One region of the Pseudomonas arabinosi genome, then DNA from elsewhere that is predicted to be linked to it. Evidence: predicted binding sites of a transcription regulator. Region 1 holds the regulator's gene; each other region holds the start of a gene.
What was found. Region 1 encodes FliA, which starts transcription of late flagellar genes. Its sites were predicted from a motif close to CTAAAGTTTNNNNNNNNNNNGCCGNTAA; they were not measured.
Positions count from the first base shown of each region.

Region 1 (3,277 bases):
GACATGTTCGCTGATATTTACCACAGCCCGACCAAGCAGGTCGGCTGAGGTATTAATGAACAGTTTTTGTACCTACATCGATGGTCTGCCATGCATTGTTCAGTTAGTGAACGCGCAGCCAGTAATGTGGCCTCCGTCTAAGTAAGACAAGGTAAAGAAAATTCATGGGCAGCATGCATCCCGTACAGGTGATCGCGGTGACCGGCGGCAAAGGTGGCGTCGGGAAGACTAACGTGTCAGTGAACTTGTCCCTGGCTTTAGCAGAGCTCGGTCGACGCGTCATGCTGTTGGACGCCGATCTGGGGCTGGCGAACGTCGACGTCCTGCTGGGACTGACACCCAAACGTACTTTGGCCGACGTGATCGAAGGCCGCTGCGAGCTGCGCGACGTACTGTTGCAAGGCCCTGGCGGCATCCGCATCGTCCCGGCCGCGTCCGGCACACAGAGCATGGTTCATTTGAGCCCGGCCCAACACGCCGGCCTGATCCAGGCGTTCAGCGATATCGGCGACAACCTCGACGTGCTGGTGATCGACACCGCTGCGGGCATTGGTGACTCGGTCGTCAGTTTCGTCCGCGCAGCGCAAGAAGTCTTGCTGGTGGTCTGCGACGAGCCGACCTCGATCACCGATGCCTACGCACTGATCAAACTGCTGAACCGCGATTACGGCATGAACCGCTTCCGCGTCCTGGCCAACATGGCCCAGAGCCCGCAGGAAGGTCGCAACCTGTTCGCCAAGTTGACCAAGGTCACGGATCGCTTTCTTGATGTCGCCTTACAATACGTTGGCGCGGTGCCTTACGACGAAAGTGTGCGCAAGGCTGTGCAGAAGCAACGCGCCGTCTACGAAGCCTTCCCGCGTTCCAAGTGCTCACTGGCGTTCAAGGCCATTGCACAGAAGGTCGATACCTGGCCACTGCCTGCGAACCCGCGCGGGCACCTGGAGTTTTTCGTCGAGCGCCTCGTGCAACAAACCGCAGGACCCGTGCTATGACAGCCAGTGGCTATAACCTCTACAAGAAGTCGGCACGTGATGCGCAGTACGAGCTGATCGAGCGTTACGCGCCACTGGTTAAACGCATTGCCTATCACTTGCTGGCGCGTTTGCCAGCCAGTGTCCAGGTTGAAGATCTGATCCAGGCCGGGATGATCGGCCTGCTTGAAGTGTCGACCAAATACGACGCCAGCAAAGGCGCGAGTTTCGAGACGTACGCGGGTATTCGAATCCGTGGCGCGATGCTCGACGAAGTACGCAAGGGGGACTGGGCGCCACGTTCGGTCCACCGCAATACCCGGATGGTCAGCGACGCCATTCGCTCGATTGAAGCTAAAACCGGTCGTGACGCTAAAGATCACGAGGTTGCGGCCGAACTCCAATTGAGTCTCGACGATTATTACGGGATTTTGAACGACACCCTGGGCAGCCGGCTATTCAGTTTCGACGATCTGTTGCAGGACGGCGAACACGAAGGGCTGCACGAGGATGGCGCCAGTGCTCATCTCGAGCCGTCACGCGATCTGGAAGATGAACGCTTCCAGGCGGCGCTGGCGGACGCGATTGCCAATTTGCCGGAGCGTGAGCGACTGGTGTTGGCGCTGTACTACGACGAAGAGTTGAATCTCAAGGAAATCGGTGAGGTCCTGGGGGTCAGCGAATCTCGGGTCAGCCAGTTACACAGCCAGTGCGCGGCCCGTTTGCGGGGGCGTTTGGGGGAGTGGCGAGCGCGCTGAAGGCAGTGTGGGGACACTGCGAACGCGGCTGGTGGGGTGTTGAACCGTACCGGTCCCGATCTGTTGTGCTCCAGACAGTCATTGAGTGCTTTGCCGGATTGATTGAAATGGCGTGTCCAGGTGCTGGGCGCGTTTAAGACTGCTTGGAGGTCGAATTGGACAAGAACATGAAAATCCTCATCGTTGATGACTTCTCAACGATGCGGCGGATCATTAAAAACCTGTTGCGTGACCTTGGGTTCACCAACACGGTCGAGGCCGACGATGGCACTACTGCCATTCCGGTTCTCAACAGCGGCAGCATCGACTTTCTGGTAACGGACTGGAACATGCCCGGCATGACCGGTATCGATCTGCTGCGCCACGTGCGTGCCGATGAAAAACTCAAACACCTGCCGGTGTTGATGGTCACGGCCGAAGCCAAGCGCGAGCAAATCATCGAAGCCGCTCAGGCGGGTGTGAACGGTTATGTGGTCAAGCCATTCACGGCTCAGGCGTTGAAAGACAAGATTGAAAAGATCTTCGAACGCATCGGTTGATGTGCAAAGCAAGTCCGCCACGGGGGAGCTATGGAGCATAACGAGTCTTCACAGGGCGATTTCGAATCGACTCTGAAAAAACACGCGGTCGAACTGGTCGAAAGCCTTGAAAAAGGCAGGTTCGGCGACGCTGTGCAACTGATCCATGAGCTCAATCAGACCCGTGACCGTGGCCTGTATCAGGAAGTGGGCAAGCTCACTCGCGAGCTGCATAGCGCGATCGTCAATTTCCAGATTGACCCGCACATGCCGCAAGCCGAGGAAGTCTCGCAGATCACGGACGCCACCGAGCGTCTGGGTTATGTGGTCAAGCTGACCGAAGCTGCAGCCAACCGCACCATGGACCTGGTGGAAAACGCCACGCCGCTGGTCAATGGCCTGAGCAACGAAGCCCAGGCCTTGAGTACCGACTGGGGACGGTTCATGCGTCGCGAAGTCGGGGCTGAAGAGTTCCGCGAGCTGGCCCGGCGAGTCGACGGTTTCCTGACACGCAGCAGCGAAGACAATCGCGTTGTGTCGGGCAACCTCAACGACATCCTGCTCGCTCAGGATTACCAGGACCTCACCGGTCAGGTGATCAAGCGTGTGACCCAATTGGTCACCGAAGTTGAAAGCAACCTGCTCAAGCTCGTGCTTATGGCCAGTCAGGTGGACCGCTTTGCGGGCATCGAACATGACCGTGAAGCGATGCTGGCAGAAAAAGATCCGCAAAAACATCTCTCTCAGGGTGAAGGTCCGCAGATTCATGCCGATAAAAGAGAAGACGTTGTGTCCGGTCAGGACGATGTGGACGATTTGCTATCCAGTCTTGGATTTTAGGTTTTTAGGTTTTTAGACCTTTAGGAGCACCCCCTTAATGAGCTTCGGCGCCGATGAAGAGATCCTTCAGGATTTCCTGGTTGAGGCCGGCGAGATTCTAGAGCAACTGTCCGAACAGCTGGTCGAGCTTGAAAGCCGACCCGATGATGCGGACTTGCTCAATGCAATTTTTCGCGGTTTTCACACT
Region 1 covers NZ_CP180480.1:2,116,435-2,119,711, forward strand. Annotated here, with positions in the region: gene flhF (flagellar biosynthesis protein FlhF) at 1-48, shown strand, start outside; gene fleN (flagellar synthesis regulator FleN) at 165-995, shown strand; gene fliA (RNA polymerase sigma factor FliA) at 992-1,732, shown strand; gene ACMXYJ_RS09875 (chemotaxis response regulator CheY) at 1,900-2,271, shown strand; gene ACMXYJ_RS09880 (protein phosphatase CheZ) at 2,302-3,090, shown strand; gene ACMXYJ_RS09885 (chemotaxis protein CheA) at 3,128-3,277, shown strand, end outside.

Region 2 (3,277 bases), 3.1 Mb from region 1:
TTTGAGGTGAGCCACTTCGCGGTCCAGAGTGATCGATTCGATCGCACGGTGAGCGCGCAGCATGATGGTGCCGCCTGGGGTTTCGTAGCAGCCGCGGGACTTCATGCCCACGTAGCGGTTCTCGACGATATCGAGACGGCCGATACCGTGTTCGCCACCGATACGGTTCAGGGTCGCCAGCACGGTGGCCGGGGTCATTTCGACGCCGTCCAGTGCAACGATGTCGCCGTTGCGGTATGTCAGTTCCAGGTATTGCGCTTTATCTGGAGCCTTCTCCGGGGAGACGGTCCATTTCCACATGTCTTCTTCGTGCTCGGTCCAGGTGTCTTCCAGCACGCCGCCTTCATAGGAGATGTGCAGCAGGTTGGCATCCATCGAGTACGGGGATTTCTTCTTGCCGTGACGCTCGATCGGGATATTGTGCTTTTCAGCATAATCCATCAGCTTTTCACGGGAGAGCAGGTCCCATTCGCGCCACGGAGCGATCACTTTCACGCCTGGCTTCAACGCGTAGGCGCCCAGTTCGAAACGAACCTGGTCGTTGCCCTTGCCGGTGGCGCCGTGGGAAATGGCGTCAGCACCGGTTTCGTTGGCGATTTCGATCAAGCGCTTGGCGATCAACGGACGAGCGATGGAAGTACCCAGCAGGTACTCGCCTTCGTAAACGGTGTTGGCGCGGAACATCGGGAAAACGAAATCGCGCACGAATTCTTCGCGCAAGTCGTCGATGTAGATCTCTTTCACGCCCATGGCCTGTGCCTTGGCGCGTGCAGGTTCGACCTCTTCGCCCTGACCCAGGTCAGCGGTGAAGGTCACGACTTCACAGTTATAAGTATCCTGCAGCCACTTGAGGATCACCGAAGTGTCCAGGCCGCCGGAATACGCCAGAACGACCTTGTTTACGTCCGCCATGCCATCACTCCACGGGGTTCTACGGAAAGCCGTCAAGTCTACCGCTCATGCAGGATAATTTACAGAGGCGCGACAGCTTATGACGACGAAGCGACAGATTATGTCGAGTGAGCGACGATTACAGCGGGTTCAGGAAGTCGACGCGGCGCTCGCCGATGCAGTGGCCTGAGGGGCTGGCTTTTCGGTGGGCGCAACACGCGCCAGGTGCACATTGACCCGACGGTTCTTCGCCCGGTTGGCGGAATTGGTATTGGGTGCCAATGGATAACGCTCGCCGTGAAAGCGCACGGTGATCTGCGATTCCTGAACGCCGTTGGCCTTGAAGAACTCCATGACGGCCAGGGCCCGACGCCGCGACAGGTCACGATTGGTCAGGCGGTTGCCGCTGTTGTCGGAGTGGCCGTCTAGTTCGATGTGGTTGACCGTCGGGTCGGCCTTCATGAACTCCAGCATCACTTGCAATTGAGCCTTGGCCTGCGCGTCGAGATCGATGCCTTCGCCGGGGAAGCCGATCTGCGATTGTTTAACCTGCTCGAAATTCTTCGGCAGCAGCTTCGCCACGCAGCCCTGATAGTCGTTAAAGGCCTTGCTGAACTTGACTGGCAACAGACGCACTTCCGATACCCGGCCATCGCCCGAGTAATGCCGAACGACTGGACTGCGGCCATCCATCAGGCCACTGATCAAGCGGCCAGCCTGGACTTGCGAACTGTTGAACAACACATTGCCGCTGCCGATACGCACAGAACCGAGGTTGATGTCGCCACGCCCCGGCTGCCAGGGCGCTGCGGCCGCCAGCAAGGTCGCCGAACCGCCGCCGATCATCGAGTTGTAGGCCTTCAGGCGAAACGTCGCTTGCTCGCCAGCGCGACGCACGAATTCGCCCGAACCAAAATCGGTGATCGGCTGAGCCAGGCGGCACTCGAACTTGTCTCCTTCGACCGTCCACTCGATGCTCTCCAGACGGGTCTGGAAAGTGAGCGCCATCGCAGGAAGGCTGGCAAACACGCTGAGCAAGGCTAAATAACGCTGGCGCACGGGAGGCTCCACTGGCTTCTACAACAAAAAGACCGACACACAGATGTTTACGGCATACCTGTTGGATATCGGAAGCTTCCAGCAAAACTTGATAGCGAGTGCCTGGAAGAGTCTTTTCCGGTAGCATTCCCCTCAGTTTGACCCGCCTGGAATCCCCTCATGTCCGACCGCCTGACCCTGCTGCGTCCCGACGACTGGCATATTCATCTTCGCGATGGTGCTGTGTTGCCCAATACAGTCGCGGATGTCGCGCGCACCTTTGGTCGCGCCATCATCATGCCCAACCTGGTACCTCCGGTGCGTAACACCGCTGAAGCCGACGGCTATCGCCAGCGGATTCTCGCTGCACGTCCGGCTGGCAGCCGCTTCGAACCGTTGATGGTGCTGTACCTGACCGACCGCACCCAGCCCGAAGAAATTCGCGAGGCCAAGGCCAGCGGCTTCATTCACGCCGCCAAGCTGTACCCGGCCGGCGCGACCACCAACTCGGATTCTGGCGTCACCAGCATCGACAAGATTTTCCCTGCACTTGAGGCCATGGCCGAAGTCGGGATGCCCTTGCTGGTTCACGGTGAAGTCACCCGTGGCGATGTCGACGTGTTCGATCGCGAAAAAATCTTTATCGATGAGCACATGCGTCGTGTGGTCGAGCGCTTCCCGAGCCTCAAAGTGGTGTTCGAACACATCACTACCGCCGACGCCGTGCAGTTCGTCAACGAGGCTTCGGCCAATGTTGGCGCGACCATCACCGCGCATCACCTGCTGTACAACCGCAACCACATGCTGGTGGGCGGGATTCGGCCGCACTTCTATTGCCTGCCGATTCTCAAGCGCAACACCCACCAGGAAGCCCTGCTCGACGCCGCCACCAGTGGCAGCGACAAGTTCTTCCTCGGCACCGACTCGGCGCCCCATGCCCAGCACGCCAAAGAAGCCGCTTGCGGCTGTGCCGGTTGCTACACCGCTTATGCCGCGATCGAGATGTATGCCGAAGCCTTCGAACAGCGCAACGCGCTGGACAAGCTCGAAGCCTTTGCCAGCCTGAACGGCCCGCGTTTCTACGGCCTGCCAGTGAACACCGATCGTATTACCCTGGTCCGCGATGAGTGGACCGCCCCAACCAGCCTGCCATTTGGCGAGCTGACCGTAATCCCGCTGCGCGCCGGTGAAAAACTGCGCTGGCGCCTGCTGGAGGAACACGCGTGAGTGAAGACCATTTCGACGACGAACAGGACGGTCAAGGCGGCGGAGGTGGTTCGCGCCACCCGATGGCTGAGCGCTTCCGTGGATACCTGCCAGTTGTTGTCGACGTTGAAACCGGCGGTTT
Region 2 covers NZ_CP180480.1:5,963,406-5,966,682, forward strand. Annotated here, with positions in the region: gene ACMXYJ_RS27770 (argininosuccinate synthase) at 1-912, opposite strand, end outside; gene ACMXYJ_RS27775 (flagellar protein MotY) at 1,042-1,950, opposite strand; gene pyrC (dihydroorotase) at 2,110-3,156, shown strand; gene rnt (ribonuclease T) at 3,153-3,277, shown strand, end outside.
Region 2: ACMXYJ_RS27775 (flagellar protein MotY) is a predicted target of FliA. The motif match lies at 2,016-2,043, and genes of this name have one in related genera.

Region 3 (3,277 bases), 1.6 Mb from region 1:
CGCCTGTTGCAAGGTCGCGCTGGCGATGGAGGCGTTCAACCCGTTGAGGTTGCGCAGCGCCTGGGCAATGGCATTCAGGCTTGCACCGGCCAGGCCGGCCTGCTCGATGGTCAACTGCGATGCACGGCTGCTGTCGCCGATCACTTTGACCGCCGCTTCGGAGTGACTTTGCAGGCGTTCGATCATCGACTGGATCTCGGCCGTAGACTTCTGGGTACGCTGGGCCAGCAGTCGCACTTCATCGGCCACCACTGCAAAACCGCGACCTTGCTCGCCGGCCCGGGCGGCTTCGATGGCCGCGTTGAGGGCCAGCAGGTTGGTTTGCTCGGCGATGGAGCGGATCACTTCGAGGACGCTGCCGATCTGCGTGCTTTCGGCGGCCAGGGTGCGAATCACTTCCACCGCCTGATCGATGGTCGACGACAGCTTGTCGATCTGTTGCAGGCTGCCATCGATGTTAACCTGGCCTTGCTGCGCCTGAGACTCGGCATCGCGCATTTCGCTGGCGGCGTGCTCGGCGTTCTTCGCGACGTCGTGTACGCCATACGTCACTTCATTGATTGCCGTGGCCACCAGTTCCATTTGCTGGGACTGTTGCTGACTGCGTTGCTGGGCCTGGGCGGCGTCGTTGCCCAGTTCGCTGGAAGACTGACCCAGGGCACTGGCGGACACTTGCAGTTCCCTGATCACCAGTCGCAGCTTGGCGGTGAAGGCGTTGAAGTGGCGTGCCAGTTGTGTGACTTCATCCTGGCCATGGGTGTCGAGGCTGTGGGTCAGGTCGCTCTCGCCGCTGGCGATGTTGGCCATGGCGTTCACGGTTTCCTGCAGTGGACGCACGATGCTGCGGGCAATCAGGATGACCAGCAGCGCCATGATCAGGGCAATCACCAGCCCCACGAACGAGGCCTTCCAGACCTGGGCATAGAACTCGGCCTGCATGTCATCGATATACACGCCCGAACCGATTACCCAACCCCAGGGCTCGAAGAGTTTGATGTAGGAAGTTTTTTCTATCGGTGCACTGGCGCCCGGTTTCGGCCAGCGATAGTCGACGGTGCCGGCACCCTTGGACTTGGCGACGGCGACCATTTCGTTAAACAGGGCAAAACCGTCCGGGTCGCGAATCGCCGAGAGGTTCTGGCCATCGAGTTTCGGGTTGGCCGGGTGCATGATCATCACCGGCGTCAGGTCATTGATCCAGAAGTAGTCATTCTGGTCATAACGCAGACCGCGAACGGCGCTCAGAGCCTGCTTCTGCGCAGCATCGCGGGTGAGCGTGCCGGCGGTTTCGAGGTCGTGGTAATAGGTCAGAATACCGCTGGCGGTTTGCACCACATGCTGGGTTTTCTGGGCCTTGGCGTTGTACAGGTCATTGTGTATCTGCTTGAGCATCAAGACGCCCAACGTCATTAGCATCAGGACGGCCACGATCAAGATGAGCCACAAACGTCGGCTGATCGACATACTGCGCAAGCTGTTCATAACGCTGTCACTCCGATTTCTTTTTCTTCTAATAAATGATCGCCAGCATCCAACCACACTTTGCCAATCGGTCATATCCGACCCAAGTCCAATAACGCGGCAGCGTTAATCGGACTTGTCTGATAGGATTTCGGCCCCGCACGGAAAAACCTGAATCCAAGTTGATTTTTCACGGAATTTTTATGGTTTCGTCTGGATCCTGTGCGCGCGGGACTTCAGCTAGGCTGATCGCAGTAATCGTTCTGAAAAAATTATTAACGGGGCATGCCGTGGCGCATTGCTTCTTGGGGGATTGATGGATCTTTGGACTGCCTTTTCGGCGTTGATTCTTGGGGTTGTAGAAGGGCTGACGGAGTTTTTGCCGATTTCCAGTACCGGTCACCAAATCATTGTGGCGGACTTACTCAACTTCGGTGGCGAGCGGGCCATCGCTTTCAACATTATTATTCAGCTGGGGGCGATTCTGGCGGTGGTGTGGGAGTTCCGCCGCAAGATCTTCGACGTGGTCATCGGTTTGCCGACCCAACCGAGCGCTCGACGCTTTACCGCGAACCTGTTGATTGCGTTCATGCCGGCCGTGGTACTGGGGGTGATTTTTTCCGATTTGATCCACGAGTACCTGTTCAACCCGATCACTGTCGCGACGGCGTTGGTTGTGGGCGGGATCGTCATGTTGTGGGCCGAAAAGCGTCAGCATGAAGTGCATGCCGAAACCGTTGATGACATCACCTGGAAAGACGCCCTGAAAGTCGGCTTCGCCCAGTGCCTGGCGATGATTCCCGGGACGTCACGCTCCGGCTCGACGATCATTGGTGGCTTGTTGTTCGGGCTGTCGCGCAAAACCGCTACCGAGTTCTCGTTCTTTCTGGCGATGCCGACCATGGTCGCTGCGGCGGTTTACTCGGGCTACAAATACCGCAATCTGTTCGTCCCCTCGGATTTTCCGGTGTTCGCGATCGGTTTCGTCACGGCGTTCATCTTCGCGATGATTGCCGTCAGAGCCTTGCTGGTGTTCATCGGCAGTCACAGCTATGCGGCGTTTGCCTGGTATCGCATCGCGTTCGGCCTGGTCATCCTGGCCACCTGGCAGTTCGGCTGGGTCGACTGGACCGCGGTCAAGCCATGAATGACGCCAGCGCGCGCAACAACCCCGGACGCAAACCCGCAGGAGAGATTCGCAATCTTCAGCTGAAATTGTTGGTGTTTGCGATCCTGTGCGCGCTGCCGCTGTACGGTTCGATGTCGTTGTGGCTGCGCGGGGTTTCGGTGATTCCCCTGGCGGCGTACGGGGTCGTCAGCCTGCTGGCGTTCTTGCTGTACTGGAGCGACAAGCGCAAGGCTCGTGCAGACCATTGGCGCACACCGGAGAACGTGTTGCATGCGGTGGAACTCGCCGGGGGCTGGCCGGGTGCCTTGCTGGCGCAGCAGCTGTTTCGGCACAAGACGCGCAAAGTGTCGTTTCAGGTGTTGTTCTGGATGATCGTGCTGCTGCACCAGGTGTTCTGGATCGACCAACTGTTTCTGGGTGCAAATCTGCTGGCATTGATTTAAAGCAGCAGTCCGACCTGGGTGCGCTTGGGCAACTTGCTCACCACCAATTGATGGGAGCGCTGCAACAAGCCTTGCAGCTCTTCAGGGCCCAACGGGTAGGGCGTTTCCATGATGATCCACTGAGCCCGCGCCAGATACGGCGCGGGGCGGATTCCCGGGCGGTCGCAATGACCGAGAAACAAGTCCTTGTCGACCTTGAAGGCCAGGGATTCGCCCCGCAGATTCTGCAAGGCAAACATCTTGT
Region 3 covers NZ_CP180480.1:3,696,392-3,699,668, forward strand. Annotated here, with positions in the region: gene ACMXYJ_RS17375 (methyl-accepting chemotaxis protein) at 1-1,482, opposite strand, end outside; gene ACMXYJ_RS17380 (undecaprenyl-diphosphate phosphatase) at 1,778-2,608, shown strand; gene ACMXYJ_RS17385 (DUF1294 domain-containing protein) at 2,605-3,033, shown strand; gene ACMXYJ_RS17390 (MmcQ/YjbR family DNA-binding protein) at 3,030-3,277, opposite strand, start outside.
Region 3: ACMXYJ_RS17375 (methyl-accepting chemotaxis protein) is a predicted target of FliA. The motif match lies at 1,610-1,637, and genes of this name have one in related genera.